DNA from 4 places in the Pseudarthrobacter linnaei genome. Region 4 is predicted to be linked to each of the others. Evidence: riboswitches for the same ligand, from Rfam matches in the RefSeq annotation. Region 4 holds a riboswitch; each other region holds the start of a gene.
The links. Region 4 has a riboswitch for cyclic di-AMP ahead of ACZYZ3_RS09165 (M23 family metallopeptidase). Riboswitches for the same ligand answer to the same signal wherever they lie in the genome.

Region 1: another riboswitch for cyclic di-AMP. It lies ahead of ACZYZ3_RS19280 (aggregation-promoting factor C-terminal-like domain-containing protein); the one in region 4 lies ahead of ACZYZ3_RS09165 (M23 family metallopeptidase).
Region 2: another riboswitch for cyclic di-AMP. It lies ahead of ACZYZ3_RS06310 (NlpC/P60 family protein); the one in region 4 lies ahead of ACZYZ3_RS09165 (M23 family metallopeptidase).
Region 3: another riboswitch for cyclic di-AMP. It lies ahead of ACZYZ3_RS20295 (M23 family metallopeptidase); the one in region 4 lies ahead of ACZYZ3_RS09165 (M23 family metallopeptidase).

The regions. Positions count from the first base shown of each region.
Region 1 is NZ_JBVAYX010000040.1:9,813-17,376, reverse strand. It holds gene ACZYZ3_RS19310 (glycosyltransferase) at 1-45, shown strand, start outside; gene ACZYZ3_RS19305 (DNA glycosylase AlkZ-like family protein) at 50-1,306, shown strand; gene ACZYZ3_RS19300 (nucleoside deaminase) at 1,353-1,856, opposite strand; gene ACZYZ3_RS19295 (phosphatase PAP2 family protein) at 1,929-2,705, shown strand; gene upp (uracil phosphoribosyltransferase) at 2,784-3,419, shown strand; gene ACZYZ3_RS19285 (VOC family protein) at 3,527-3,904, shown strand; gene ACZYZ3_RS19280 (aggregation-promoting factor C-terminal-like domain-containing protein) at 3,933-4,733, opposite strand; cyclic di-AMP (ydaO/yuaA leader) riboswitch at 4,735-4,891, opposite strand; gene ACZYZ3_RS19275 (sensor histidine kinase) at 5,044-6,636, opposite strand; gene ACZYZ3_RS19270 (response regulator transcription factor) at 6,640-7,380, opposite strand.
Region 2 is NZ_JBVAYX010000004.1:228,878-236,441, reverse strand. It holds gene ACZYZ3_RS06320 (helix-turn-helix transcriptional regulator) at 1-46, opposite strand, end outside; gene ACZYZ3_RS06315 (dihydrofolate reductase family protein) at 286-873, shown strand; gene ACZYZ3_RS06310 (NlpC/P60 family protein) at 931-1,668, opposite strand; cyclic di-AMP (ydaO/yuaA leader) riboswitch at 1,673-1,843, opposite strand; gene ACZYZ3_RS06305 (hypothetical protein) at 2,045-2,314, shown strand; gene ACZYZ3_RS06300 (dihydrofolate reductase family protein) at 2,993-3,658, opposite strand; gene ACZYZ3_RS06295 (DNA alkylation repair protein) at 3,930-4,769, opposite strand; gene ACZYZ3_RS06290 (GYD domain-containing protein) at 4,826-5,146, opposite strand; gene ACZYZ3_RS06285 (universal stress protein) at 5,346-5,804, opposite strand; gene ACZYZ3_RS06280 (hypothetical protein) at 6,062-6,619, shown strand; gene ACZYZ3_RS06275 (hypothetical protein) at 6,622-7,170, shown strand; gene ACZYZ3_RS06270 (mycothiol transferase) at 7,187-7,564, opposite strand, start outside.
Region 3 is NZ_JBVAYX010000054.1:209-5,732, forward strand. It holds partial or broken gene ACZYZ3_RS20280 (F510_1955 family glycosylhydrolase) at 1-374, shown strand, start outside; gene ACZYZ3_RS20285 (SHOCT domain-containing protein) at 528-800, shown strand; gene ACZYZ3_RS20290 (multicopper oxidase family protein) at 800-2,296, shown strand; gene ACZYZ3_RS20295 (M23 family metallopeptidase) at 2,820-3,491, opposite strand; cyclic di-AMP (ydaO/yuaA leader) riboswitch at 3,629-3,803, opposite strand; gene ACZYZ3_RS20300 (recombinase family protein) at 4,328-4,909, shown strand.
Region 4 is NZ_JBVAYX010000007.1:108,732-116,295, reverse strand. It holds gene serC (phosphoserine transaminase) at 1-998, opposite strand, end outside; gene ACZYZ3_RS09170 (iron-dependent transcriptional repressor DtxR) at 1,264-1,959, shown strand; cyclic di-AMP (ydaO/yuaA leader) riboswitch at 2,129-2,337, shown strand; gene ACZYZ3_RS09165 (M23 family metallopeptidase) at 2,341-3,162, shown strand; cyclic di-AMP (ydaO/yuaA leader) riboswitch at 3,300-3,470, shown strand; gene ACZYZ3_RS09160 (NlpC/P60 family protein) at 3,780-4,556, shown strand; gene ACZYZ3_RS09155 (HNH endonuclease) at 4,778-5,278, shown strand; gene mobA (molybdenum cofactor guanylyltransferase) at 5,361-6,116, shown strand; gene ACZYZ3_RS09145 (DUF6457 domain-containing protein) at 6,100-6,387, shown strand; gene ACZYZ3_RS09140 (molybdopterin molybdotransferase MoeA) at 6,384-7,564, shown strand, end outside.

The DNA.
Region 1 (7,564 bases), on a different contig from region 4:
CCGGCCGCGGAAGATTCCCCTGCCGGGCCAGCGGGTGGACAATGACCCCATGACGCCGCAGCCACTGACCACGCAGCCCCTGACGGCGAACGCGCCGCTGGCCCGGAACCTCACCCGGGAGCGGCTCCGCGCCTGGGCCTGGCACAAACAGGGCCTGGACGGCTCGCTGGCCGGCTGCACCTCGGAGCAGGTGTTCGCCCGTGCGGGCTGGGCGCGCTCCGTCGGCGGAGCCAACCCCTACCTGGCGCTTTACGCCCGCGCCGGGATCCGCCGCGAACAGGTGGACGCCGACGTCCTGGCACGCCGGATCCTCGAACTCCCGACGGCGCGCGGCTGCACCTACGTTCTGGGCAGGGACGACTTCGCCTGGGCGCTGCGGCTCGGGATTGACGCCGCCGAGGCGACCTTCAAAGTGGTCGGCAGGCTCGGCGTGGACCGCGGCGAGATCACCCTCCTGGAGGAGCAGGTGCTGCACACGCTCGCCGAGGCCGCCGTCCCGATGGACCCGCGGCAGCTCAAAGAGGAACTCGGCGAATCCGTGCGGAACCTCGGCGAGGAAGGCAAGAAGAAGGGCGCCACCACCACGCTGCCCACGGCCCTGGGCATCCTGCAGTCCCTGGGGCGGATCCGACGGGTCCCGGCCAACGGCCGGCTCGACCAGCAGCGCTACGCCTACGAAATGTGGAACCTGCCGCCCAGCCCGCTCGATGACGATCAGGCCCGCACCGAACTGGTCCGCCGCTACCTGGGCTGGACCGGAGGGGCCACCTTCAAACAGTCGCAGTGGTTCACGGCTTTCACTGTGGCCCAGAGCAAGGCGGCACTGGCCGCCGTCGGCGCGATGGAGGTTCCCACCCCAGCAGGGGAGACGCTGTGGATGCTGCCCGACGACGTCGAACAACTCGCCACCTTCCAGGAACCGGGCGGCGAGCAGATCCAGCTGCTCGCCGGAACGGACTCCCTCGCGCTGCTGCGGCGCAATGCCGCGGAACTGCTGGCTGACGAGGACCGGCACACGAATACGCTGGGTTCGCTGGCGCTGCAGGCGGACCTCCCGGACCATCCCATCTTCGACCGGGGCCGCATCATCGGGCTGTGGCAGTACGATCCCGGCACGGAGCGGATCGTGCCCTGGGTGTTCCATGGCCCCACACCGGCGGTGACCCGGCGGATCGCCGAAGTCGAGGACTGGATCCGCGGGGACCTTGGTGACTTCCGGGCCTTCAGCCTCGACTCACCGGCCACCCGGCAAAAGCGGATCGACAACCTGGCGGCAGCCGCAACAGGCTCCGCCGCCGCCAGCTAGCGCCGAAAGCCCCCAAGCCCGAGGCGGAGCGGCGGCAGCGAGGGGCTCAGGCGCCGCGGTGCCCGGCAAAAAAGTCCTGCAGCAACGCCGCGCATTCCTGCTCCCTGATGCCGCCGTACACTTCCACCCAGTGGTTGAGCCGGCGCTCCCGGAGGATGTCGAACACGGATCCGGCTGCCCCGGCCTTCTCGTCCCAGGCGCCGAACACCACCCGTGGGATCCTTGCCAGCACCACCGCCCCGGCGCACATGGCGCAGGGCTCCAGTGTGACCACCAGGGTGCAGTCGGCCAGCCGCCAGCCGTCGCCGGCGCTCCCGTCCCGGGCGCTGAGTTCCTTCAGGCGGGCCGCAGCCTCGCGGATGGCCACCATCTCCGCGTGCGCTGTCGGGTCTCCGAGTGCCTCCCGCTCGTTGCGCCCGCTGCCGAGCACCGTGCCGTCGGGTCCGATGACGACGGCGCCGATCGGCACGTCCGCCGTGGCCAGCGCGGCACGCGCCTCGGTCAGGGCAAGGCCCATCCATTCGGCATGGCGGGGCTGGGGGGAAGTCATTGCTCAATGATAGTTTCGATGGTAAGCAAGCTGTGCAGGCAGGCTGCCCGGCAACAACATTCGGGAGAAACCGTGGACACCGGAACAGAGGGCTGGTGGACGCGCCGGTGGGGCAAGTGGGTGGTGCCCTACGCGGCGCTGTGGGCCACGATGCTCGTTGGCGGCGCGGTGGTCCTGGTCCTGGCGCTGTTGAGCGCGGGGGTCTACGACGACGTCGTGGACGACGCAGGCCTGGCTAACCTGGACAAGCCCACCTTGGGGATGATGGAACAGTTCCGCAGCCCGGGTCTCGACGCCTTCGTCACGGGATTCACCAATATCGGCGGCGGGATCGGGATGCCCATCCTTGCCAGTATCCTCACCGCCTGGCTCATCTGGACCAGCCGGACCTGGCGGCCGCTGATTTTGATCGGAGGTGCGGCAGCAGTCTCCATAACCGCGACGTCCCTCGGCAAGCAACTCATCGGCCGGGCCCGCCCGGACCACTCCGACGCCGTCCCGCCCTACGAATCCTCGCCGTCGTTTCCGAGCGGCCATACGCTCAACACCACGGTGGTGATCGGGCTCGTGGTCTACCTCGCATGTTTGCAGATCCACGGCACCGTAGCCCGGGCAAGCCTGATAGCGGCCGGCGGGGCCTTCATCCTCGCGATGGGCATGAGCAGGGTCTATCTGGGCCATCACTGGATGACCGATGTGATCATCGGGTGGGTGCTGGGTCTCGCCTGGGTCGGCATCGTGATACTGGCACACCGGCTCTTCCACATGATCCGGCACCGGGAGCATGCCGGGCCAGCGCCGACTTTTGACAACCCGGCCCACCTGCGCGAGGGCGCTGACGGCGGCTGATTTCCGGAGGACAAGGACGACGTCGGCGCCCGCGGTCCCGCGGGCGGGCCACCAGCCGCCGGGTGGTAGTTTTGACCCATGCGCACTCTTGTTGTGGACCACCCGCTGGTCGCCCATAAACTCACCGTTCTGCGGGACAAGGACACCCCGTCCCCGGTCTTCCGCCAGCTGACCGAGGAACTCGTCACGCTCCTGGCATACGAGGCCACCCGCGAGGTCCGCACCGAGCCAGTAACTATCGAGACGCCGGTCAGCACCACCATCGGCACCGCTTTCACCAAGCCCACCCCGCTGGTGGTCCCCATCCTCCGTGCCGGACTCGGCATGCTCGAGGGCATGACCAAGCTGGTCCCCACAGCCGAGGTCGGATTCCTGGGCATGGCCCGCGACGAAGAGACCCTGGACATCATCACCTACGCAGAGCGCCTCCCCGAGGACCTCACGGACCGCCAGATCTTCGTCCTGGACCCCATGCTCGCTACCGGCGGCACATTGCGCGAAGCCATCAAGTTCCTCTTCAAGCGCGGCGCCTCCGATGTCACCTGCATCTGCCTGCTCGCCGCCCCTGAAGGCCTCGCGAAGCTGGAAGAAGAGCTCGCGGACGCCAACGTGACGATTGTGCTCGCCTCGATCGATGAGAAGCTCAACGAGAAGTCCTACATCGTGCCGGGCCTGGGCGACGCGGGCGACCGCCTCTACGGCGTGGCCGGCTAAGCCAGCCGCCCGGGGTCGGACCCGCCCTCGCGGGCGCGTCCCCAGGCGGGCTCCCGCAAAGGGGCCCGGCCTACCGGATTGCCCTGCCCGATACTAGCCTGAGCCCCATGGACTGGAAACTTGAACTTGTTTTTGTTCCCGTGTCCGATGTGGACCGCGCTAAGGATTTCTACGTCAACAAGGTGGGCTTCCAGGCCGACTTCGACGAGCGGCCCACGGACGGCATCCGATTCGTCCAGCTGACCCCACCGGGCTCCGGCTGCTCGATCGCCATCGGCGAGGGCCTCAAGGACGCCCCGCCGGGCACCGCCCCCAGCCTTCAACTCGTGGTCAGCGACATCCAGTCCGCCCACCGGCAACTCAGGGACCACGGCGTGGAAGTCAGCGACGTCGACGTGCAGGACTGGGGGCATTTTGTCTACTTCGCCGATCCCGACGGCAACAAATGGGCGGTGCAGTACATCCCCAACCATCCCACCGGCTAGGCAGGCTGGTCTGGCTGTGCCGGGTGTTTTAGTACCAGTTGTTGGCGTAGTGGAAGTTCAGGGCGCCACACGGTGAGCCGTAACGATCCTTGACGTACTCCAGGCCCCAGTTGATCTGGGTCCGGTAGTTGGTCCGGTAGTCGGCGCCCGCGCTGGCCATCTTCTCGGCCGGCAGCGACTGGACCACGCCGTAGGCGCCGCTCGTCGGATTCGTTGCGGTCGTTTCCCAGTCCGATTCCTTGGTCCAGAGCTTCATCAGGCAGGGCATCTGGCTCGGGGCCCAGCCGTAGGAGCCCAGCCGGCTGGCCGCGTACGCCTGGGCGCCGGCGGGATCATTGATGGCAACGGGGGCCGGCGCCGGTGCCGGTGCGGGGGCGGGCTCGGGAGTGGGAGCGGGCCGAGCGGGAGGGGCCGGAGGGGCCGGGGTCGGGGGCGCGGCAGCGGCCGGGGCCGGCGCTTCGGCCGGCGCCATCGCGGCCGGCTGGGCCGCGGCGTCAACGGTACGGGTGACGGCCTGGTTCTCAACCCGGACACGTTCAAAGTCAAGGTGCGTCAGCGGATCCGCCGTGGCGGCTGCCTGCGTGGAACTGCCCGCATCGGCATGGCGGGCCGCCGTCTCGGACGCCTGGCCGGCCGCGCCAGCCCCCACGAGCACCGCGCAGGCGGCAACGGCAACGGCCACCCGGCGTCCGGTCGAGCCGGCGTGGCGGGCAAACCGGGCCAGTGCTGGCGCCGGCTTCGCCGGTCCGGCGGCGCGGCGGCGCGACCGCTTGGAGCTGGTGGAGTCTGCGGTTCCGTCAGGGCGCGATTGTGCCTTGGGTTCAGTCATGAATGCCTCTCGACGCCTGCGGAGTTAGCTGTCGGGTTCGGGTGAGGTCACCCGGCCGCACGGAATCTCACGTGTCGGCTTCACCCCAAGGGCGCAATATGCACAAATGCCCGGGAACTCTGGGTCCCCCGCCTCTGCCTGTCCAGCGGAATCCGGGAGGCGGCAGAGCTTGGCGTACATCCGGATATGCGGCCCAAGTGATGGCCGTACCTAAAAACCGTACAGGAAGTGGACGGCTAAGTCACATTTTGGTAACAGGCTGCGCGGCGGCGGCGGGTCGGCTTGCGCCCTGACCAGCGACGACGGTTCTTCAGGCGGCGGGTGGAGTCTCCGGCAGCCGAACGGTGAACTCGGTCCGGCCGGGCATGGAGGCCACACTGACGGTCCCGCCATGGGCCTGGACAATCGACTGCACGATCGACAGCCCCAGCCCGCTGGTTCCCTCGGCGGAAGCGCTCGTGGCCGGGGCGGTGGTGGCCACGCCGGCGGATGCCCGTGGCGTCCGCGGCGGGTGCAGCGGACGCCGCGGAAAGAATCCCCCGTCGGGTGCCGGCGTCGTGAGGGCTACCGGATTCGTGCGCGAAGCGTCCGCGCGGGTGAAACGTGCAAAGACCCGGTCCACGAACTCGGGGGCTATCCCGGGTCCGTTGTCCGTCACGGTCACCACGGCGTGTCCGTCCGCGGACCGCTTCACGCCGGTCACCACCGTCGTGCCGGGGCCCGCGTGTTTCCGCGCGTTGGAGAGCAGGTTGGCCAGCACCTGACGCAGTTGGGTCGCGTCACCGCGGACCACCACAGGCTCTTCCGGGAGCTCCAGGTGCCAGACCCGGTCCGGGGCCATGACCTTCTCGTCGCTGACTGTTTCGATGGCCAGTTGGGTGAGGTCCACTTCGCTGAGCCGGAGCGGCTGGCCTTCATCCAGCCGGGCGAGCAGGAGCAGGTCCTCCACCAGGGTGGTCATGCGTTCGGACTGGCTCTGCACCCGGGCCAGGGACTGCTGGCCGTCAGGGGTGAAGTGTTCGGTCATCCGCATCAATTCGGTGTAGCCGCGGATGGCGGTCAGGGGCGTGCGCAGCTCATGCGAGGCATCCGCGACGAACTGGCGGACCTTCATCTCGCTCTTCTGCCGCGCTTCCAGTGCATTGGAGACGTTGTCCAGCATCATGTTCAGGGCATGGCCAACACTTCCCACTTCGGTGCCCGGATGCGCTGCGGACGCCGGCACGCGCACGGCAAGTCCCACTTCTCCGGCGTCGAGCGGCAGCCGGGAGACCTGTGTCGCCACCCCGGAGAGCTGATCGAGCGGTTTCATGGTCCGGCGGATCAGTGCCGTCCCGGCCAGCCCGATGACCAGGAGCCCGCCCGTGGAGACGACCACCATGGTCCAGACCATGGTGGCCAGCGTGTTCTGCTTCTCAGCGAGCGGAAGGCCGGTCACGATCACTGCGCCGCCCGGGGTCACGGCGGCAACGAGCCGGTAGGCTCCGGCGGACAAGGTCCGGTCGACCGGCTCGCCCCACGGGGTGAGCCCCAGGAGCGCCTCGTCGTCTTCGGCGGTGAGGGATTCCCGGGTGGCATCCCCGGCGAGGAAACCGGCGCTGCGGACTGAATCGTTTTCGATTCTCGCGGTCAGGGTGCCGATGGCCTGTCCCCGCGCCTCGAGGGGGTCGAAGCGGCCGGAACGGCCAAACTCGCGGGCGCGGACCGCGGCCTGCTCCAGCTGGGTGTCGAGCTGTTTGGTCAGGAAGAAGTCCATTGAGGCATAGCTGACGATACCGACGGCCCCGCAGATCGCAACGAGCAGGGCCATCGTGACGAGGACAAGCCGGGTGCGGAGGTGCCAGGTGGACGGGTTGCGCCAGTTGGGCCTGGAGGGGCGGACCTCGGCTGTGCCTTCAGGCACGGATCAGTCCGCCGGTTTCAGGACGTAGCCGGCGCCGCGCACGGTGTGGATCATGGGTGGGTGGCTGGCGTCGACCTTCTTGCGAAGGTAGGAGATATAGAGTTCCACGATGTTGGCCTGCCCGCCGAAGTCGTAATCCCAGACCCGGTCCAGGATCTGGGCCTTGCTGACGACCCGTTTCGGGTTCTCCATGAGATAGCGCAGCAGCTCGAACTGGGTGGCCGTGAGGTGCAGTTCTTCGCCCGCGCGCCGGACCTCCCTCGTGTCGACGTTCAGGACGAGGTCCCCGACGACGAGTTCGGCGGTATCCATCGCAGCCACTCCGGAACGCTGGACCAGCCGGTGCAGCCGCAGCAGCACTTCTTCCATGCTGAACGGCTTGGTTACGTAGTCGTCCCCGCCCGCTGCCAGCCCGGTGATGCGGTCCTGGACAGCGTCCTTTGCTGTCAGGAACAAGGCAGGCACCTCCGGCGCGAAGGCGCGGATCCTGCCCAGCAGTTCAACGCCGTCGAATCCGGGCAGCATCACATCGAGCACCAGTACGTCGGGCCGGAAATCCTTGGCGAGCTTCACTGCTTCGGGGCCGTCGGCTGCGACAGCAACGGACCATCCCGCCATCCGCAGACCCATGCTCATGAGTTCGGAGAGACTGGGTTCATCGTCCACGACCAGGGCGCGGATGGGGGAGCCGTCCGGATGGGTGAGCTGGGGGAGATTGTTGGTCATGGAGTGCGAAGTGGCCATGGGACAACTCTCCGATCTGCCGGTTAGGTGCGGCTTTGGGGATCCTGTGTGGCGTCTGTGAATCCCAGCCTAGCGAGCTGGATATTCCGGGGACTGCCGGCGGGCCCCGAATTTTCCTTGCCCGAGGGTGACCACTCTGTGGAACGCTGGACTTCCAATGCTAAGTAGGCGAAGAGTCTGCCCG
Region 2 (7,564 bases), on a different contig from region 4:
TGCGGGCGTTCCGGATGCTGGCTCCAATCGACAACACATCACCCATTGGGCTTCTCCATTCGGCAGGATGTTGCCGGTTGCGGCTGACCACTCCTCCTATCGTGGCGCGGACGTCCATTTTCGGCAAGATGCTGCCGGTGCGGCGCCCGTGGCCCGCTCGGCGGCGGCGGGTCCTGCGGACGGCAATATGCTGCCGCCCGGCGTCGGACGGTCCCTCCCCTGCCGCGGCGGCAGGGTGCGGCGTACGCTGGAACCCCGGCCGGCAGTGAACCGAAGGAGCCCGTCATGCGTAAGGTCGTCTTTATGATGCAGGTGTCCCTGGACGGATTCTTCGAGGGCCCGGAGCAGGATCTGAGCTGGCACCTGGTCGATGATGAACTGCACCGCCACTTCAACGACGAGCTCCGGACCATGGGCGCTTTCCTGGACGGGCGCGTCACCTATGAGCTGATGGCCGACTTCTGGCCGACGGCGGACCAGGACCCCTCCAGCCCCGCCCCGCTGGTCGAGTTCGCGGGGATCTGGCGGGACATGCCCAAAATTGTCTACTCCAGAACCCTGGCGTCGGCCGGCTGGAACACCGAGGTCGTGCACAACGTCATCGCCGAGGAAGTGGCCAGGCTCAAGGAGGAACCCGGCGGGGATCTGGCCCTGGGCGGCGCCGATCTGGCGGCGTCGTTCCGGCGGCTCGGGCTGATCGACGAGTACCGGATCTATGTGCACCCGGTCCTGATCGGACTGGGCAAGGCCCTGTTCCAGGAGATGGATGCGGTGACGCCGCTCAGGCTGCTGGAGACCCGCACCTTCGGCAACGGCGTGGTGCTGCTGCGGTATTCAGTGGAGCCGGACGCAGGGCACGCAGAAGGCCGGTGATCGGCTGCCCCCGAGGCAACCGATCGACCGGCCTTCGACGTGCTGCCAGCGGTGCTGCTAGCCGGCGCGGACGAACGTCACTGGGCCCGTGGCGGTCAGCCAGGACATCGGGTGCGTCATGGTGGCGTTGACGCCGTTCATGCCGCCGCTGATGGCCTGGCCGTTGCCGGCGTAGATGGCGACGTGACCGGACTGGACGATGATGTCGCCGGGCTGGGGTGCCGCGACGACCTTGCCATACTTCAGGAAGGCCTGCGGGCCGATGTCGCCCACCGGGATGCCGGCAGAGTTCAGGGCCTTTTCCACTACCGCGGTGCAGTCCTGGGTGATGCCGATCTGGCCGTACGCCACGGCCAGCAGGGTGGCGTTCACTCCACCCGCTGCCGGGGCAGCGGCGGGGGCGGGGGCGGCCTGGACCTTCACGGTCGCCTTGGCGGCGGCAGCCGGGGCGGGTGCTGCCGGGGCGGGTGCTGCCGGGGCCTTCGGAGCGGCCACGGGCTTGGGCGCCTCGATCACGGGCGCCGGGGTCGTCTCCACGACCGGGCGCTCGAAGGTGATCTGCACCGCGGAGTCCGCCAGGACCGGCGCGGAGACCTGACCCTTGACGTCAACGGACGACGCCGGTGCGGAGTCGCGCTCGGTCGGAGCGTCGGCTGCATTCGCGGCCATGGCGCCGCTGAGCACCATTCCGGAAGCGGCTACAAGTACTGCGGCCTGGCGGCCAACGGTGCCGGCGGTGCGGCGTTTGCTGCGAAGATCGGCGCGTTTGGGCGCACGGGTATTGACAAAAGTCATTAAAAGAACCTCTCCCAATGCCTGCGAGGTGAGCTGTCGGATTCGGATGGGAGGCACCCGGCCGCACGCTGGCCCGTTCATGACGGGCCGTGCGGCTTCACCCCAAGACCCCTGGAGAACAGCGGGTCAAAATTGGTTTCCCCGTCTCTGCCGGACGTTGCTGCGAGTTATCCCCAGGCCGCGGCAGAGTTAGGCAATCGGCTGGGAAGAGCCCGTCTCGGAAACAACAGGCACCTAACAACGGTAACGGAATGATTACGGGCTGTCACATCCAGCTCAGGCCGGCCAGTGGTCGCCGTAGTGCGAGGACGCCGCCGGAACCGGCCCCAGGCATAGGATGATGCCATCACCGTTCCCCCGAAGCGGAGGCCCGAAAATGAACAGTCCCGACGTCACCAGGCACTGTGTCGCCATTTGCCAGCTGAGCAGTCAGCCGCCGGAGGACTTCAGTGTCAACACCGAACTGCTGGTGCTGGAAAACGGGGAGGTTCATGTCTCCACCTGGGACGCTGAACCCCGCGACGGAGGCTTCGACGTGCATGTCCTGAACGACCGCGTGGACGCCCTCGGCTTTATGGTGATCACCGACTGGGAGTTCTTCGACGAAAAGGCCTATGCCGTGGTGGAACGCCGGCCGGGAAGCTAGGCCCCATCCCATTCCGGCGGCAGACCCTGATAAACCTCCGGTTCCGATCTCCGGCGGGATTTTGGCGTCCTGCAGGCGTCATTTGATGACGCCCTGCCGGTAGGAAGTGGAAAGTATTATCGGAACGGCCACAGGTGTGAACCGTAGCGGTATTTGGCATTGTTCCGTGAGACCGAAATGGCAGGTCCGGGACAATGCTGGTCAATTAGTTGGACGCAAACCATCGACTAGTTGGACGCAAACCACCGACGAAAAGGTTGTGGCCGCCGCGTCTGCCCCCGCGGTTCTCATGTTGGCCCTGGCCAGACGGGTCTTCAGCATTCCGTGCACCGACTATCGGATCGATCGAGGGCACCGAGACCGGAAAGTTAATCCTGCGCCCAAGGGAATATTCAAAGTCCCGACGCCGCTATGGCCGCAACGACGATGGCTGAGCCAGCAAGTTTGTTGAGTCGACCGGTTTTCGCGCGAGCAGACACGGATGATAAAGAAATTGCGTTTCCCCCAACTTTGTTAGGGGGATTGATTCTAACCGCAGCCTGCTGCCGAGTGAATGCCCCATGAGGGAGCGATAGATACCGTTTCATGGAACAGAAGCAGAGGGCAAGTGATCTATGGACGGTCGTTCGTGACGGCTTGGGTCCCCCCTCGCTGGCATGCCAGAGCAACTCCCTGCAACTAGACGACTCGGTCGCGCCGGGCGAAGGTCAGGTGGATGACGCCGCTGGGTGAGGGTGCTGCCTCGATGTGGAAGCGTTGCTCGAGTCCTTCGAGGCGGTCCCAGAGTCGCTCGCCGCGGCCGAGGAGGATCGGCACGAGGACAATGTGCATCTGGTCGATCAGATCAGCTTCAAGGAACTGGCGGATCGTGGTGACGCCGCCTCCGATACGCACATCGCCGCCGGGCGCGAGGGCCAGTGCCTGCTCAAGCGCTTCGGCGGGTTCGGCGTCCACGAAGTGGAAGGTGGTGCCGCCGTTCATGGTCAGTGGCGGGCGCGGGTGGTGGGTGAGGATGACCACCGGGGTGTGGAAGGGCGGGTTGTCGCCCCACCAGCCCTGCCACGCCTCGTCGGCCCACGGGCCGCGCTGAGGCCCGAACTTGTTGCGGCCCATGATTTCCACGCCGATGCCGGGGGCCCACCGGCTGGCGAAGGTTTCGTCGATTCCGTTGGAGCCCTCCTCCTTCTCGCCATTCAATGCCATCTGCTTAATGGAGTGCGTCGGAAGGGCCCATTGCATCAGGCGTATCCCGGCGTGCCCGAAGGGTGCGTCCAGCTCCTGCCCCTCACCGGTACCGAATCCGTCGAGCGAGACGGAGAAGTTGTGAACGCGAACGAGTGACATGGTGCTCCCTGGTCGTGGTCGGGCGCCGGAGGCGACGCGCGAAACGGTCAGCCTCAACCGCTGGCAGTCTGCAATCGCTGCGCCGACCGTAGCGCAGGGTGCTGGAAACCTGCAAGCAGTTTCCGGAGGTGCATGGTGCCAAAACCGCGGTCGGGCTGACCGTTGGAGCGTCCTGGTGCTGCGTGATGGGATGTTGGCGGTCGCCGCCAACTCCGTGAGTTTCAGTCCGGGTCGAAGGAAGGGATCGCCCAGGACATCCTTGCTGACCGTCTTAGGAGGCTCGCCGACGCGGGACTCCTAACCCGTGACGCTGCCCGTGACGGCCAGCGGGCGCGGTACTCCTCACCGAGGCAGCCCTCCAAATCGTGCCCGTGTTCGCGCAGCTCACCAACGCCACAGCCGGTCGGCCCCAATTGGATCGGCAATAACAGCGAACTGACGGCACCGGCGTATTCGACGGCTCAGAATTCCAGATCCGGGCGGTGCCTGGCCGTCTCGGCAAGCACGAGGGAGACCGCCCCGGCGGCGACCCCGCCGTCCTCGTCCTCGTGGTTCTGCCGGCCGGCGCCGGCAGCACCAGACGGGCGTGGCGCACGAACCGGGGCCAGTCCCCCGTGCCGGCCCGGAGAGCGCGGAGCGGGGACAGCAGGGCGGCCCGGCGCAGCCAGACGTCGGGATCCCGCGCCCACCGGTCCAGGACACTGTCCGCGCGCACCCTGCCGACGACGTCGAGCCCCTCGATCAGGGGACCAACAACGTCGATGGCGAGCGGATCGACGAGGGCGGCCAGCCGTGCGCTCCGTACGAAGCCCTCGATCCGGGTCAGGTCCGTGTTCGTCAGCAGGCTGACGCGGGATTGCAGGAGCACGACGGCGGCGAGGCGGCGCTCGTAGACGGGCACCTCCCACAGCTCGGAGCTGAGCGCGGTGACGTCATCGTGCGGCAGCCCCGGGTGGCGGCGGAGGGCATCGCGGACCGTTCCACGCACGGCTCCGACGGATGTGCCGTAGTACCGGTGGCCGCCGCCGTGACGTGCCTCGGCCTCCTCCGCGCGGCTCCACGACGACTCACGCTGAAGCGCGAGATCTATGAAGTCGCCGGGATCGCTCATGGGGATATTCTCCCGCATACCGCGGCTCCGGAGGCTGCAGCCTGTGCCCGGCGCCCCTACTGCCCGGGTGCCCGGTAGCTCGGTGTTTTCTTCGCCGCGTCGTCAAGATCCTCCAGCGTCATGAGCGGTTTCAGACGCACATTCACGGATCCCGTCGAATTGATCATGAGCGACAGCGCAGCGGCGTCGGAGGGCTCCGGGACCTCGAAGACGCCCAGCACGTCGGTCTCCCCGAAGGCGTAGTAGAAGCACTCGAGCGAGCCTCCGACGGATTTGAGGGCGTCTACGAGCGCATCGCGGCGCTTTGTTCCGCCTTCGCGCATGAGGCCTTTAACGCCCTCGCCCACGTAGTTCGCTTCGAACAGATACTTGGCCATGGTTCTTTTCCGTCCCTTAATGTCCAGGATTCGGGCACCCGCAGGTGTGTCCAGATATCGTGGCGGGCGGGTCCCGGAGTTGGTCCCCAGAGTGGGGCTGTGGCCACATCCTAGGCTCTCGCGTCGCGCCATTACAACGGTTTGCGGGTTGAGTTGCCGGCCCCAGACACCGACCCGGGTTGCGCCGGCCGTTCGCAGCCTAGGAAGCCTTAGGCCGGACCACGAGGACAGGACACGGTGCATGGGTAGTAATCTGGGTGGCAGCCGATCCCAGGTCCAGGCCGGGAAAACCGCCGTGCCCGCGAGCGCCGACGACGACAAGATCCGCGTCCTTGGCGGCCTTGATTATTGCTGACGCCGCAGAATCACTGTGAACGATCTGCCCGGTGGCGGCCGCCCCCTCCTTTTCAGCGGTCTTCAGGGCATCGGCCTGGACCGTCTCGGCGATTTGTTGTGGGGAATCCTCGGTTACGATCTCGCCGGCGGCCGTTTCGAGTACTGCCGGAAACCAGGACAGCGGCGGCTTGCTCCAGACCGTGACCAGACGGATCTGGCCGTTGCGCAGCTTGGCTTCGTCCATGGCCCACTTCAGTGCATTTTGCGAATTCCTGGAACCGTCAAAACCAACCACAATCACGAACGAGCCTGTACTGGTCATTGTCTTTCCAATCCCTAGCCTCGGGGCAGCCTGGATCTTTCAGTCTCGATGACCGTGAAAGTCAGTGTCAAGGTCCGCGCAATCGCCGTGGACCCCCCTGAGGTTCCCGGCAAAGTTGAACCACAGACCCTATGACAACGCGCACGGAGCCTCTAGTCTCTTGCCATGGGAGTTGGGGGCGGATGTCGGCGGCGGGATTCCCGCCGTCATGGGCGGGATTGCGTGGGCCGCGCGGCGCGACGGCGTGCGAGCGGCTCATGAAGACCGACACATCCCCTGGCCATGACAATTACGACGCCTTTCTGGCGAGGCTGGACGCTGCCACAACAAGCTTGAGCACGCGGGCGGCGTCGCTGGAGAAGGCACTGGCGGCCGTTTCGTTGCTCCTGGGCCCTTACGAATCCGCCGTCACGAACTGGGAACGACGGCGACTCCACGTCAGCGGGCAACTCGACCGGCACTCCGGGTCGCCGCAGTCCTACACCGCACTGGGCGAACTCCACGACGTGGCGGTCAACATGGAAGCGATGTTCCGGGACCGTGCCCAGCGCATCAGGGACAAGTTATCGGCCCTGCAAGGTCGCCGCGAGGCAATCGAGAGGTCACTGCTGGAACTGGAACTGAGCAGGGACAAACTGGCGTCGTCCCGGCTGCTTTCAGAGGACCGCGAAAAACTCAGCGCGGTCTTTTCCGCCCTCGCCGGTCCCACCGTGACCACCTCGGCCCTGCCCGACCGGGGCCTGCTGAGCGATCTCAGGGAAGCACGCAGGGCGGTCGTCCTGGCGGAAGCGCTGATGGAAGTGAAGGGGTACTAATCATGGACAATTCACGGCACGGTCAGTCCCGGCAGAACACTGTCGCCCTGGTCCGTTGGTCCAGGAAACCCGGCGAGAATCCCCTGGTCCGGTTCGTTATGTTCAGCGTCTTCGCTTTGATCCTTTGCCTCATCCTGATGATTTTCATTCACGGCCTGCGGAGTTTCGGGGCCGCTGTGTTGTTCACGGTCATCGTCGCGGCGGTACTGACGGGTCCCGTGGTCTCGCGTCGAAGGGCCTTCATGACGGGGCTGACCACGAGGGTTAACGACACGATCGCCGAGGTGACGGGCAACCCTGGTGACCAGCTGTCAGTCAAGGAATTCCGGCGTATGGTCAAGAGCGGCGAGCATCTGCCCCTCCCCGTTGGCGGGGTGCCTGGGCTGAACCTGCACGTGGAACGGGTGGCACCGGTGGAGACGGAAGCCCCGGAGAAATGGTTCGCAGTTTTCACCGTGGTCCCACCCGATATCGGGACCGCCAGTTTCGATCGGCTGGTTGCCGCCGCGAACGACGCGCACCCCGGTACCGCCGGCACCAACGGTTCCTAGGCTGCTGGCGCGGGGTTCAGGCCCCTGGCACGGGGTTCAGGCCCCTGGCATACGCGGCCTGACCGGCGTGCTGGAGGCAATCGGCAATCGTGCTGATCAGCCGCACACCAAGCGTGACGGGCGGATCCCAGCGGGTGTCGACGATGCGGTCGAAGTCCGCATCGCCGAGGCTGGCCAGGAACTCCACGGTCTGCCGGTGAACGGCCTCGTGGTAGTCGAGCAGGAGCCCGGGAGGCGCCTTCACGGCGTCGACCTGGCTGCTGGAATGGCCGTAGCCGGTGTCGCGCTCGGACAGCGGCAGGTCGAACCGGCCGGCGAACCCCTGTGTGGTCCAGACCTGTTCCAGGCCGGCGGCGGTGGCCAACTGTGCGTCCTCGACCCGGCTGAGGTGCCA
Region 3 (5,524 bases), on a different contig from region 4:
CCGTGGATTTCGTCCCGGCCATCCTTGCCGGGAACCCCACCAGCGACACTGTCCTGGCAACCACCCCACAGGGGATCCACCGCTCAACGGACGGCGGTAAAACCTGGAACACGGTGGACTCCGGACCAGTGGTCCAGTTCGCCGCTTTCGCCAGCCCCGCCGAGGCGGTCGGAGTCGAACCCGACGGGACCGTCCACACCTCGGCAGATACCGGCGCGACCTGGACCCGAAAGGGCAAAATCGACGGCACGGTCCAGGCTGTCGCGGCAGTGAAAGGCCCGCAGGCCGACCCGTCGATCTGGGCCGCCACGGCCAGCGGGGTCGTCATCTCCACCGACGGCGGAGTCACGTTCCGTCCCGCCGACGCCTCCTAACCACACGAGCCCTGCAGGATCTGCGCCGAGGCCTACCACCGACGGTTGCGGTGCGTAGAAAACCGGCCCGAGTGGACCGGGACCTCGGACTCTAGCTGTCAGCCGAGGCCGCGCGAAGACTCGGAATAATTCTTTGAAGGGAAGGCACAAATCATGATGTGGGGTTACGGACAAGGCATGGGATGGATGTGGCTCTGGATTCCTCTGCTACTCATTGGGATCGCGCTGCTGGTGTTACTGGCCGTCAGAGTCTTTGGCGGCGGCGTCCGTAATGGATACGGACCTCCGGGCCCCCCGGGGCCAGGCGGGCCGCCGCCTGCCGGAGGGAGCAGGGCCCGCCAGATCCTCGACGAACGCTTTGCGAGAGGAGAACTCACCGCAGACCAATACCGCGAACACCTCAAAGTGCTCGGTGAGGGCCCGTAGTGAAGCCCATCAGCCGCCGCCAGGCGGTGCTGCTGGGAGGGCTCGGCATTGCGGGGACAGCGGCTGGCGGTGCCGGGCTGATCTGGACCCTGACCTCGCAGACGACTCCCGTTACGGGAGGCGAACTGACCCAGCCTCCGGAGGAACGGAGCACCAACGGCCAGCTGAAGGTACGGCTCGAAGCCGCACCCGGACAGATACTGCTGGCAGGCCGTCAGGCCGCGGCCCTTGGCTACAACGGCGGCATCCCCGGCCCGACACTGCGCGTACGCGCCGGGGACGTCCTGAAGATCGGGCTCGTCAACAAGCTGACCCAGGCCACCAACCTGCACGTGCACGGCCTCCACGTTTCCCCGGAGGGCAACGGGGACAACGTCTTCGTCTCGGTGGACCCCGGCGGCACCTTCGACTACGAATACAAACTTCCCGAGGACCATCCCCCGGGCGTGTACTGGTATCACCCCCACCACCACGGCATGGTCGCCGATCAGATCTTCGCCGGGCTCTTCGGAGCAATCATCGTCGAGGACCCTGAACCCATCGAGGCAAGTGCGGAACGGGTACTGGTCATTTCGGACACCACCCTGGACGGCCTGGGGAACATCCCGGAAGTCCCGGCAATGGAACGAATGATGGGCCGGGAGGGTGAACTGATCCTCGTCAACGGTCAAAGCAACCCGCAATTCAGCGCCCGCCCCGGACAACGCGAACGGTGGCGCATCATCAACACGTGCGTGTCCCGCTACCTCCGCCTACGACTCGATGGACAGCAGCTCCAGCTCCTCGGCATGGACTCCGGCCGCTTCCCGACACCCAAGAGCGTGGATGAACTTCTCCTGACGCCGGGAAACCGGGCGGACCTCCTCGTGACCACCACGGCCGGGGACTCCGTGCTGCGCGCGCTCTACCAGAGCCGGGGAAGCATGCCGGGAATGATGGGGACGGGGTCCGGAGCGCGCAACCCTGCAGATCAGCCGGACGGCGCCGCACTGGCCACCCTCCGGGTAGCCGGCGAACCGGTCGCAGCCCTGACGGCCGTGCCTGCTCAACAGGGGCTGGGCGACCTTCGGTCAGCCGCCGTCGCGGCCCGCCGTCAGATCGTCCTGGACGCCGGCATGGGCATCGGCATCGGCATGGGCGAAGGCGGGGGCGGGGGCGGGGGCGGGGGCATGATGCGTTTCACCATCAACGGCAGGGAGTTCAACGAGGCCAGGACAGACACAACGGTCGCGGCCGGGGATGTGGAGGAATGGACGCTGATCAACACCAGTCCCATGGATCACCCGTTCCACCTGCATGTCTGGCCGATGCAAATCATCGAGGAAAACGGCCAAGGGACGAACACCCCCATCTGGCAGGATGTGGTGAACGTACCCGCCAACGGCCGTGTGAAAGTCAGGGTGGCTTTCAAGGACTTCCGCGGCCGCTCGGCCTACCACTGCCACATCCTGGACCACGAGGACCTCGGCATGATGGGTGCCATCGAAGTCCGGTGAGAAGTCGCATCGGCCCACCCTGATGCCATCACTGCCTTCCACCGTTGGGAACAACCTCTGATGGAATCAACCGTGGGATGGGCTCAACGGAAAACTGCGATTCATCACCGGCGAGCCGCGAAGTGGGCCCAACTCAGACTGCAGAACCGGTCCCCACTCAAACCGCCATAAACAGGTAAAAATGTCAGTCTGAACGGAGCCCACCAGGACGGCCCGAACGGTATCCGCCTGAACGAAACATCGGACCGCAGACCCATCACAGCCCCGGTCCCGCTGGGCCGACGATGCCGAACCGCAGGAAGTCATGCCTGTCGCAAGAAGCCATCGTCCTCCGCAAGATCGGCACACGGCTCTTGAACGAATCCCGGTACCGTGATGCCGCGGGAGTGGGCGGACATATACCGAGCCACGCTGGTCCTCCCCGGCCCCTTCCTATTTCCCTAGCAAGGGCTCCCGGCGGTCCCTCTCGAGACATGAGCGGGTTTTCATCGAGGACCGTTTGTTGGCACGATCAGTCGTCGATCTATCGCCTTGGGGCTTGGGCAATGAAGGATGCCGGATCGACGGTCTGTCCGTCGACCATGACCTCGAAATGGAGATGGCAGCCCGTAGAGGCACCTGTCGTACCGACCCCAGCGATCTGCTGCCCCTGCGCCAGGACTTGCCTGACGGAAACACCGATGCTAGCCAAGTGGTTATAGGTGGTTTTCATACTATTCCCGTGGTCGATGACAATCCGGTTTCCTCCGCCATACGGACTCCAGCCGGCCTCGGTCACCGTACCGGCGCCGGCAGCGAAAACCGGCGTCGCGCACGCTCCGGTCAGATCGATACCTGTGTGCATTTCGCTGGCTGCCCCGGTGATGGGGCTGACCCTCAACCCGAAGGGGGAACTGACCTTCATCGATGCCAGCGGTGCCCGCAAGCCCTTCGGCCCGGCCGCTGTGGCAGCGTCCACACTTGAGCCCGCAGGGACTACAGGCGCCGGGACCGTTCCCGCGGGCCGTTCCCGCGCAGCCGGTGCAGGAGCGGGCTGGGAGGTCACTGCCGGCTTGTCGAAGATCAGGACCGCGCCGGGCGCTGCCGAGACGGCGGCTTCCACGGGGGAAGCTGCGGTTGCGGCGGCCCGGTCCTGGGACGTGGAATGGGCACCCGGATCCGCGTGGGCGGCCGAAAGTGCAGTGAGGGCAATCATCCCCGTCACGGCGGCCGCGACACCCAGTTGTTGGCTGCGGAGCCGGAATGTCGGCTCCTGTAAAAATGGAACGCGGCGGGGTTTGGAGTCGGGAACGGCACGGCGACGGCCGTGGCTGGGCTGGGCAGACAAGATAGTGGTCCTCTCGACGCCGGCGAAGTTAGCTGTCGGATTCGGACGAGTGGACTGTCCGGCCGCTCTGCGGGTCGCGTTCAACGCGCGGTCGCAGGGTCGGCTTCACCCCAGGCGCATCATGGCACACCGTAAGTGGGTCCTCCGCCCCCGCCTTGAAGAGATCAAAGGTCACTGACCGCCGGCGGGGTTTGGCGAAGCGGTCGTATCCATACCCGTTGAGGGTATGTTTCTTCAAGCGTAGCGAACGGTTCGCATAAGTTACAAATTCGTTATATTTGACCGGCGTCGATCACCGCAGGGAGCCAGCGCCCCGTGAGTCTGCGCTTGGGCGCCGGCTTTTGAACGCGCCTGATGGTTTGTAGCGGAAACAGTCGTATTTGGCAGGATTGACTCAGGGCTGCTTGGCGCGGACTGCTGTCGCGCGGACGTCGAAAAAGCCATGGCTACAAGCCGGTCCAACTGAGGAACGCCCACCGGACCAGCCGACCCGCCCGACGGCTCTCGCAAACGAAGGATTTCAAGAACAGGTTGATTTGAAAATCGCGGCGTTCCCAGCGAGCTGTTGCAAACGGGCATCTTTCTGCGGAAAACCGCCGTTGAGACGAAAACCCGAGCTCAGGGCCGGTCGTTCTCACAAATAGTTCTCAAAACGGTACAGTCGAACCAACGCACCGGACTGAGTTTTGAGAAGAGAACACCCCGTGACAGCACACCGCATCGGCTACGCCCGAGTCTCCACCCGGGACCAGAACCTGGGCTTGCAGATCGACGCCCTAAAGAAGGCCGGATGCGACAAAATCTACGAAGACACGATCAGCGGCACCAAGTCTCACCGCCCCGGACTCGACCAGGCGCTGGACACCCTGCGCGACGGTGACACCCTGGTGGTGTGGAAGCTAGACCGCCTGGGCCGGAGCGTGAAAGACCTCCTGGACTTCGCCGGCGGCCTAAACAACCGCGGGGTAGGCTTCGTCAGCCTCACCGACGCGATCGATACCACCACGGCTTCCGGGCGCTTTTTCTTCAACGTGATGGCATCCCTGGCCCAGATGGAACGGGAGCTCATGGTCGAACGCACCCAAGCCGGGCTGCTGGCCGCGCGCGAACAGGGACGGGTCGGCGGCCGCAAACGCATCATGACGGAAGCCAAGATCCGCTCAGCCCGCAAACTACTCAACCAGGGAACACCGCCCCGGGAAGTGGCCACGAGCCTCGGCGTCTCCGTCCCGACGCTCTACCGGTGGGTCCCGGCAGCAGGCGCGACGGCGCCTTCGACGCAATAGTCGCTGCTGTTTGGTGCAGGCGACTTCTGAAAAGTGACGGTTGGTGCAGAGGACTATTGAGCGGAATGCAATTCCGTGCAGGGGACTTGTGACATCTCCATGTCCGTACTCGCCTGCACTACCCCGGAATTCCGCGGGAGCGAGTGCAGACGACTTCTGAAAACGACATCCTCGGTGGTCCTAACGCGCCCCGACAAGCCGCACCACCGTCTCAGTAATCGATCGTATTTGAGATACTTGGGGAGACGACCCGACCGACAGACGGCCGGATCAGCCAGACAAGAGTGCCAGAGTCTTCAGGCCACCAACTGGGGATACTCATCTCGGGTCGGTAATCATCCAGCTAATAGCTGGCAGCCCTCTGTTCTGTAAGGCTGATGAACTGGGTATTCTCATTGGCAAATAGGTTGTAGACCCTCTGAAGAACCGGTCGCCCTGGCAGATCCCTGGCTAGGAAGGCCAACACGTCCTCCCCCAACTCGATCACGTACTCGCCGCAGAGTTCAACGACGAAGGGAATTAAGCCTCGGCGGTGGCGACGTCGACACGACAACACACATGGGGTCGATGCTGTTCACGGTCATGGCCGCTCTCGCGCAAATAGATCACGAGATC
Region 4 (7,564 bases):
ACGATGCCGTTGGCGCGGAGCACCTTAGCGATCGCTGCGGCGTCGATGGAGTCATCGAAGTCGATCGTCGCGATGACGTTGGAGCGTTCCTCGGCCTTTGCCACGAACGGCATGGCGTACTCCGAGGCCTCGGCCCAGCGGTAGATGCGGCCGGCCGAATCCGCCGTCCGTGCCGAGGCGAAGTCCAATCCGCCGTTCGCGTTGAGCCACTGCACCTGGGCATCGAGAGTGACCAGCGTGGCCAGGGCCGGGGTGTTGTAGGTCTGGTTCAGCCGCGAGTTGTCAATCGCCGTCTGAAGGTCCAGGAAGTCCGGGATCCAGCGGCCGCCGGCCTTGATCCGCGCCGCTCGTTCCAGCGCCGCCGGGGAGAACAGGCCAAGCCACAGGCCGCCGTCGGAGGCAAAGTTCTTCTGCGGGGCGAAGTAGTAGACGTCCGCTTCGGCGACGTCGACATCCAGCCCGCCGGCAGCCGAGGTGGCGTCAACCAGGACGAGGGAGCCTGCATCGGCGCCAGCCACACGCCGGACCGGTGCGGCAACGCCGGTGGAAGTCTCGTTCTGCGGCCAGGCATAGACGTCGACGCCGGCTTCGGCCCTGGCCGCCGGGCGGGTGCCCGGTTCGGATTTGATGATGCTGGACTCCGCAAGGAAAGGTGCCTTGTTGGTGGCGGAGGCGAACTTCGAGCCAAACTCGCCAAAGGACAAGTGCTGGGCCTTGTTCTCCACCAGGCCGAAGCTCGCGATGTCCCAGAACGCCGTCGATCCGCCGACGCCCAGAATGACTTCATATCCCTCGGGGGCGCGGAAGAACTGGCTGAGCCCGCTCCGGACCGATCCCACGAGGTTCTTGACCGGCGCCTGGCGGTGGGAGGTTCCCAGCAGCTGCGACGCCGCGGCGAGGGCTTCCATCTGCTCCCGACGGACCTTGGACGGTCCGGCGCCGAACCGGCCGTCCTTGGGCAGGAGGTTTGCGGGAATCGTGATGCTGGTGTCGCTCACAGTGGCTCCAATTTTCGGCTGGTACAAAAAGGGCGGCTCGGGAGGTGGCCCGGCAGCGTGGCTGCAGCGGAGCCTTGCGTTTCATTCTGCCTGAATGCCCGGCGGGGGCGGCAAAAAGCCCGTCATAGTCCGGTCACTGAGATTATCAGGAGTAATTCAAAATAGGCTAAGCTGGCCTGCGAACGTACGGCGGACCCCGCCAGGGCGCCTGCAGCACGCGGTACGGTGGGAACACGCAAGGACGGCGCTCTAGGAGCTGAGCTGAATGACGGATCTGATCGATACAACCGAGATGTATCTTCGGACCATTCTGGAACTTGAAGAAGAAAACATCGTCGCCCTCCGCGCCCGCATCGCCGAACGGCTGCGTCACTCCGGCCCCACAGTGTCCCAGACCGTCGGCCGGATGGAACGCGACGGGCTCGTGGTTGTTTCGGGCGACCGCCACCTGGAACTGACGGAAACAGGCCGGAAGCGTGCCATCGAAGTCATGCGCAAGCACCGCCTTGCCGAGCGGTTGCTGGCTGATGTGATCGGCCTCGACTGGGCTTACGTCCATGAGGAAGCCTGCCGCTGGGAACACGTCATGAGTGAGCGGGTGGAGCGGCGAATCTTCGAACTGCTGAACCATCCCACCGTTTCGCCCTATGGCAACCCGATTCCGGGCCTCGCGGAGCTGGGTGGACTGCCCTCCCAGCCCTATGCCGACGACGTCGTGAACCTGCTGGAGGCCATGGCCGGTTACGGTCCGGATTCCCGGATCATGGTCAGTCGCCTTGCCGAGCCCATCCAGGTGGAACCGGAACTGCTCGTCCAGCTTGATGAGGGCGGCATCCGCCCCGGCGCACTGGTGTCGCTGGAGCGCGTGGGGGAGTACATCTCAGTGCGGGTGCCCGACATCGAGGGTGCCCTGGAGCTCCCGCCCGAGGTGGCGGCGCACGTCTTTGTCACCCTCGGTTAGCCGCCGCTCACAGGGTAGCTCCCGGGACCTCCATGAACTCGTGGGACCTCCCATGAGATGTCCACAGGGCGATAACGGATTTATCACTGGACGGCTTAATCGCCTATAGTTGAAGACTAGTACCGATACCAAAGCGTTATCTGATCCGAAGCCGAGCTCTGCCAGCGGATCAGTCGCAGAACCACCTTCTGGCAGGGGCGGGGGAACCACTTCCGGCTGTGCAACAGCCTTGGGGTGAAGTCCGTCAGCGGCAAGCACACTTGACCGGGGACGTCCTTTGATGCCTCTGTGCCTGGATGCTTGCCACGGCGGACCGGGTCTTTGATCTCTCTGACCCGAATCCGACAGCTAACTCCGCAGGCTCTTCAGAGAGGAACCTTTTTGACCACCCAGATCGTCAGGGGCCGCCGTCGTGCGACCGGCCCCGCTCCGGAGCCGCGCCCGGCCGTCGCCGTACCGGCAGACCGCCCACGTGACGCGCACCGCGACGAACGCAGAGGCCGCCGCAGCCCGTTCCGCCAGGTAACGGACTTCGCCGCCGCCAGTGGAGTGGGGCAAAAAGCCGGAATAGCACTGGCTGCCACGGGACTGGTCCTCACTGTGGCTGTTCCCGCCACCAGCCCCGTGATGGCCACGGACACCGGGTCAAACGCCGGATCCATCTCTGCCGCAGTCCAGCCGGATGTGACCGCCGCCGAGGCCAAAATCGACTTCAACCGCACCGCCGTCACGACCCAAAGTGACCCGGACGGCAAGCTCAAGCAGTTGCTGAGCGCCCAGTCGGCCGGCTCCATCACGCGCGCCGCCTCCACGGGCAGCCTCGGGGCGCCCTTGGGCCAGCTGAAGACGGCGTCGCCCTTCGGATACCGCGTCAGCCCCATCACCGGCGGCTCCGGGGAATTCCACCGCGGCCAGGACTACGCTGCCCAGTGCGGCACTGCCGTCCTTGCGGCCGCCAGCGGCACGGTGACCTTCACGGGATGGCATCCCTACGGTGGCGGAAACCGTGTGGTGATCGACCACGGCAACGGCCTGGAGACCACCTACAACCACTTGTCCTCCGCCAGCGTCAAGGTGGGCCAGCAGGTCCTCCGCGGCGCAGCCGTGGCGATGAGCGGCACCACGGGCGCCTCTACGGGCTGCCACCTTCACTTCGAGGTCATGGTCAACGGCGAAGTCGTCGACCCGACCGGCTGGCTCTAACCGAGCCGATGGGACACTCTCGCATTCCTGTGACACGCCGTGATCTGAATGTGACATTGAGCCCGAACTGCTGTACCGTTTGACTCACGCCAACTTTTCCGAAGTTGGCGCTCTTGAGTGGATTGCCTAGCTCTGCCACCGCTCAAGGTCCGTTCGCATTACATCGTCTGGCAGGGGCGGGGGAACCAATTTTGGCCTTCGAAAGAAGGCCTTGGGGTTAAGTCGCAAAAGCTTCCCAGGAAGCAGCGCGGCCGGGTGACTCCCATCCGAATCCGACAGCTCACCTCGCAGGCATTGGGAGAGGCTACTTTCGTGTCTTCACGCCACAATGCTGCGCGTCACCGCGCTTGCGCGGCTCTAACGAGCCCGCTGAAATCCACCCTCCGTGGTGCCCTTTGTGGCGCCCGGAACGGATCTCACACCGCCGGCTCAATCTCTGCCGAGTCCGGCCCGCAGGCCATGCACCTGCAAGCAGTTCCCGCTTTTGGCGCGTCTTCGCAGTACACCCTTCGCTAAGTAACCCATTTCGGGGCGATCCGGCGTACCCCCAAGATGCCGGAGCGTCCTCAGCCCGCGCCTGAAAAGCGCGGACCCAGGATCACGAAAGAGAGAACTTAATGACTACTCGTGCAAACGCACGGCACCGCGCCGAGGTCACCAAGACCAACTCGCTGGCCGTCATTGCCAAGGCCGTCGGCGACAACGCCGGTGGCATGGGTCGCCAGGCCGCAGTTATCGCTGCCGCCTCCGGCCTCGTCCTGACCAGCGGTATCGCGGCCAACGCTGCCGAGGCCAACGTCCAGCGCGAGTCCACCTCCGCTTCCACCCTCGAAGTCCAGTCCGCCGCCCCGGCGACGATCTCGGCTGCTTCGACCATCGCGATCTCCTTCGAGAAGCCGGCCGTCACCACCACGCCGGCCCCCGTCGTGGAGGCCCCGAAGCCTGTCGTGAAGGTCCAGGAGACTTCCACGGCCAACACTGCCGCCACGGCCAAGACCGCGAGCACCAAGGTCGGCGCCACCGCAGCCCCCGCTGCCACCACGCCGGCTCCGGCCGTCGCCAGCGGCATGGGCGCCACGATCGCCGCTGCCGCCTACGCCCAGCTCGGCGTTGGCCAGGACTGCACCGCACTCGCCACGAACTCGCTGGCTGCCGCGGGCATCAACTACCACGGCTGGCCGGCAGGGTACCTGTCCCTCGGCCGCACCGTGAGCGCTGCCGCGGCACTGCCGGGCGACCTCGCCTACTACCAGAACGGCGGAGCGGGCCTGGCCCACATCGCCGTTTACGTCGGCAACGGCAAGGCTGTTCACGGCGGCTGGAACGGTGGAACCACCTCCCTGCAGAGCGTCAACGTCGGTTCCGGCCCGGTCTTCATCCGCGTCGGCGGCTAAGACAACAACTGCTAGCAACGCAAAGGACCCCTGCCACGTGGCAGGGGTCCTTTGCGTTGCCAGGACGTGAACTTCAGCGGACCCGCGCGGTTCGGGCAAAAAAAGATTCGGAGAATCGGCATCTCCATGTTTACTCTTGTTTTGTCGATCCATAGCCCGACCATGCAGAGGGCAGCCGGCCCTCGTGCCCCTGGCGGGTGCGGCCGTGAAGAGGTATGCGGATGCGCACTCTCGTTCTGAATGCTGGATATGAACCGCTGGCGGTTGTGACCTTCCGCCGGGCACTCGTCCTTGTGCTGACTGGAAAGGCCAGTGTCGTGGCGGAAGGCGACGAACCCGTCGTCGGGCCGCAGGACGTCCTGGGCCGGCCTTCGGTGATTCTCCTGAATCGCTACATCAGGCCCCGCTACAACACAGTCACGACGGTGAGCCGCCGCGGGGTGCTCCGCCGGGACGGACACCGCTGCGCCTATTGCGGCAAAGCCGCCCACACCATCGATCATGTCCAGCCCAAATCCAGGGGCGGCGCGGATTCCTGGGAAAACCTCGTCGCTGCCTGCCTCCGGTGCAACAACGCCAAAGGCGACCACACCCCGGGGGAGATGGGGTGGAAACTCGGTTTCAGCCCCGCGCCGCCCAAGGGCACGACCTGGCAAATCAAGGAACTGGAGAAGCCGACGCCGGCCTGGGACCCTTTCCTGCTGCCGGAATCGGCTGCCTGAACCGGCTGCCTGGCCCGGCGCTCGCCCGGCGCGCCCCGGCCGCCGCGCCAGGACAGGACCTATAGCCAGCTACGCTGGGCCGGTGGAATTCGATGCTGTCATTCTTGCCGGGGGCCGGTCGTCCCGGCTGGGCGGCGTGCCCAAATCCGGTCTGACCCAGGACGGCGCCACCCTCCTGGAGCGCGCCCTGCAGTCCGCGCGCGGCGCGGCCGCCGTCGCCGTTGTCGGGCCAGACCCGGGAACCCTGCCTGGGGGAGTGCTGAGCTGCCGGGAGGAACCGGCCTTTGCCGGCCCCGCCGCCGCCGTCGCCGCCGGCATCTCCGCCCTGGAACAGCACCGCAGCCGAGACCCCCGCCACCCTGCCGCGGCACCGCTGACCCTGGTCCTCGCCGTCGACATGCCCCGGGCGGGCGCCGCCGTTGGAACCCTGCTGGCAGCCGCAGCGGCAGCCCCGCCGGGCGACGGGCTGATGGCAGTGTCTGCCGACGGGCGCCGGCAGCCCCTGGTCGGACTTTATAGCACGGCTGCGCTACAACGGTGCGTGGCCGACGCCAAGCAGCGCGGCGCGCTCGAAAACGCCTCGATATTCGCCCTTCTTGCTAGTCTGGAGGTGCGGGAAGTCAGCGTCCCCAGGGGGTCTACGGATGATGTGGATACCTGGGACGATGCCTCCGCGCTGGGGGTGACCGGCCCGGCTGACGGCCATGGCTTCGACAGCCATCACCGCGACGGCCGGGACCGCGACAGCCATGGCCGCGACAGCCATGACCCAGGCCTCCGGCCCGGGGTTCCCCCGCTGAACTCGACCTTGGAGGCAAACGGTGAAAAGCCAGGATGAAACACTCGAAGACTGGTGCCGTGCCCTGCTTCAGGCCCTGGAACTGGAAGACGTCGAGGTTGACGTGAACGAGGTCCTGGCCCTGGCCGGGGTGGCGGCGCATTCCGTGGTGCGTCCTGCCGCGCCGTTGACAACGTTCATTGCCGGCTTTGCGGCAGGACTGGCCTCCGGCTCCGGCCAGGCCACGGATGCCGTCTCGATGCAGGCCGCGATGGGCGTCGCCCGGAAACTGGCCAAGGACTACGCCGCCAACGAAGCCTCCGGAGCATGACACCTGCACCCCCTCACGGCAGCACAGCGGCCGCGACGGATGAGCCTGCGCCCCATCGGCACCTCGCGCACACCTGGCAGGAAGCCCGGCAGCTTGCCTTCGACTGTGCGACGCCCATCCCCGCCGCACCCGTGGCCCTTCGCGACGCGCTGGGGCGGAAACTCGCCGCCGATGTGGCGGCGCTCGTGGACATGCCGCACTACGCCTCCTCCGCCATGGACGGCTGGGCCGTCAACGGCAGCGGACCGTGGATCCTCGCCGAATCCGGCCAGCGGCTGGCGCCCCACCAGGCCAGCCCAATCGTCACGGGCGGGTTGATTCCCCCCGGAGCGAAGGCCGTGCTGCGCAGCGAAAGCGGCACCCTTGCCGCCGACGAGGACGGGCTGCCGGTCCTGCAGCTCGGCGGCGGGGCGAAGCCCGGCGAGCCTCGCAACGGCGAGCACATCCGGAAAGCCGGGGAGGAAGCCGCCGCCGGTGACATGCTGATCCAGGGCGGCACCGTGCTCAACCCCGCCCACCTGGCCCTCGCGGCCCTCGCCGCCCACGACACCCTGCCGGTCCTGGGCAAGGCCGTCGTCCGGTTGGTGTTCACCGGCTCGGAAGTGGTCCCAGCCGGGATCCCCCGGCCGGGGGAGGTGCGCGACACCTTCGGTCCCCAGCTCGCCGGAGTCGTGGAAATGCTCGGCGGAATCTGTGCCGGCGAAACGAAAATCGGCGACAGCTACGCTGAATGGCTCACCGCGCTCGAGGACACCGACCCGGAGGGGGAACCAGCCGCAGCCGATGAAGCTCAGCCGCCCGTCCGGTCCGGCACTGAACCGCTGCCGGCCGACGTCGTCATCACCACAGGCGGCACCGGCCGGTCCGGGACCGACCACCTGCGCCGTTCCGTGGCCGAACTCGGCGGACGGCTGTTGATCGACGGCATCGCGATGCGTCCCGGCCATCCCGCCGTGCTGGCAGAACTGCCGGACGGCAGGTTCATCATCGGGCTGCCGGGCAATCCGCTCGCGGCCATGATGGCACTGTCAACCATCGGCGCCCCGCTCCTGGCAGCGCTGGGGCACCGGTCCCTGCCGCCCGTCACCGAGGTGCCGTGCGGCTCCATGATCGACCCTGACCCCGGCCGGACCCGGCTGATGCCCTTCCGGCTTCTCTACGGCATGGCGTCCCCGGC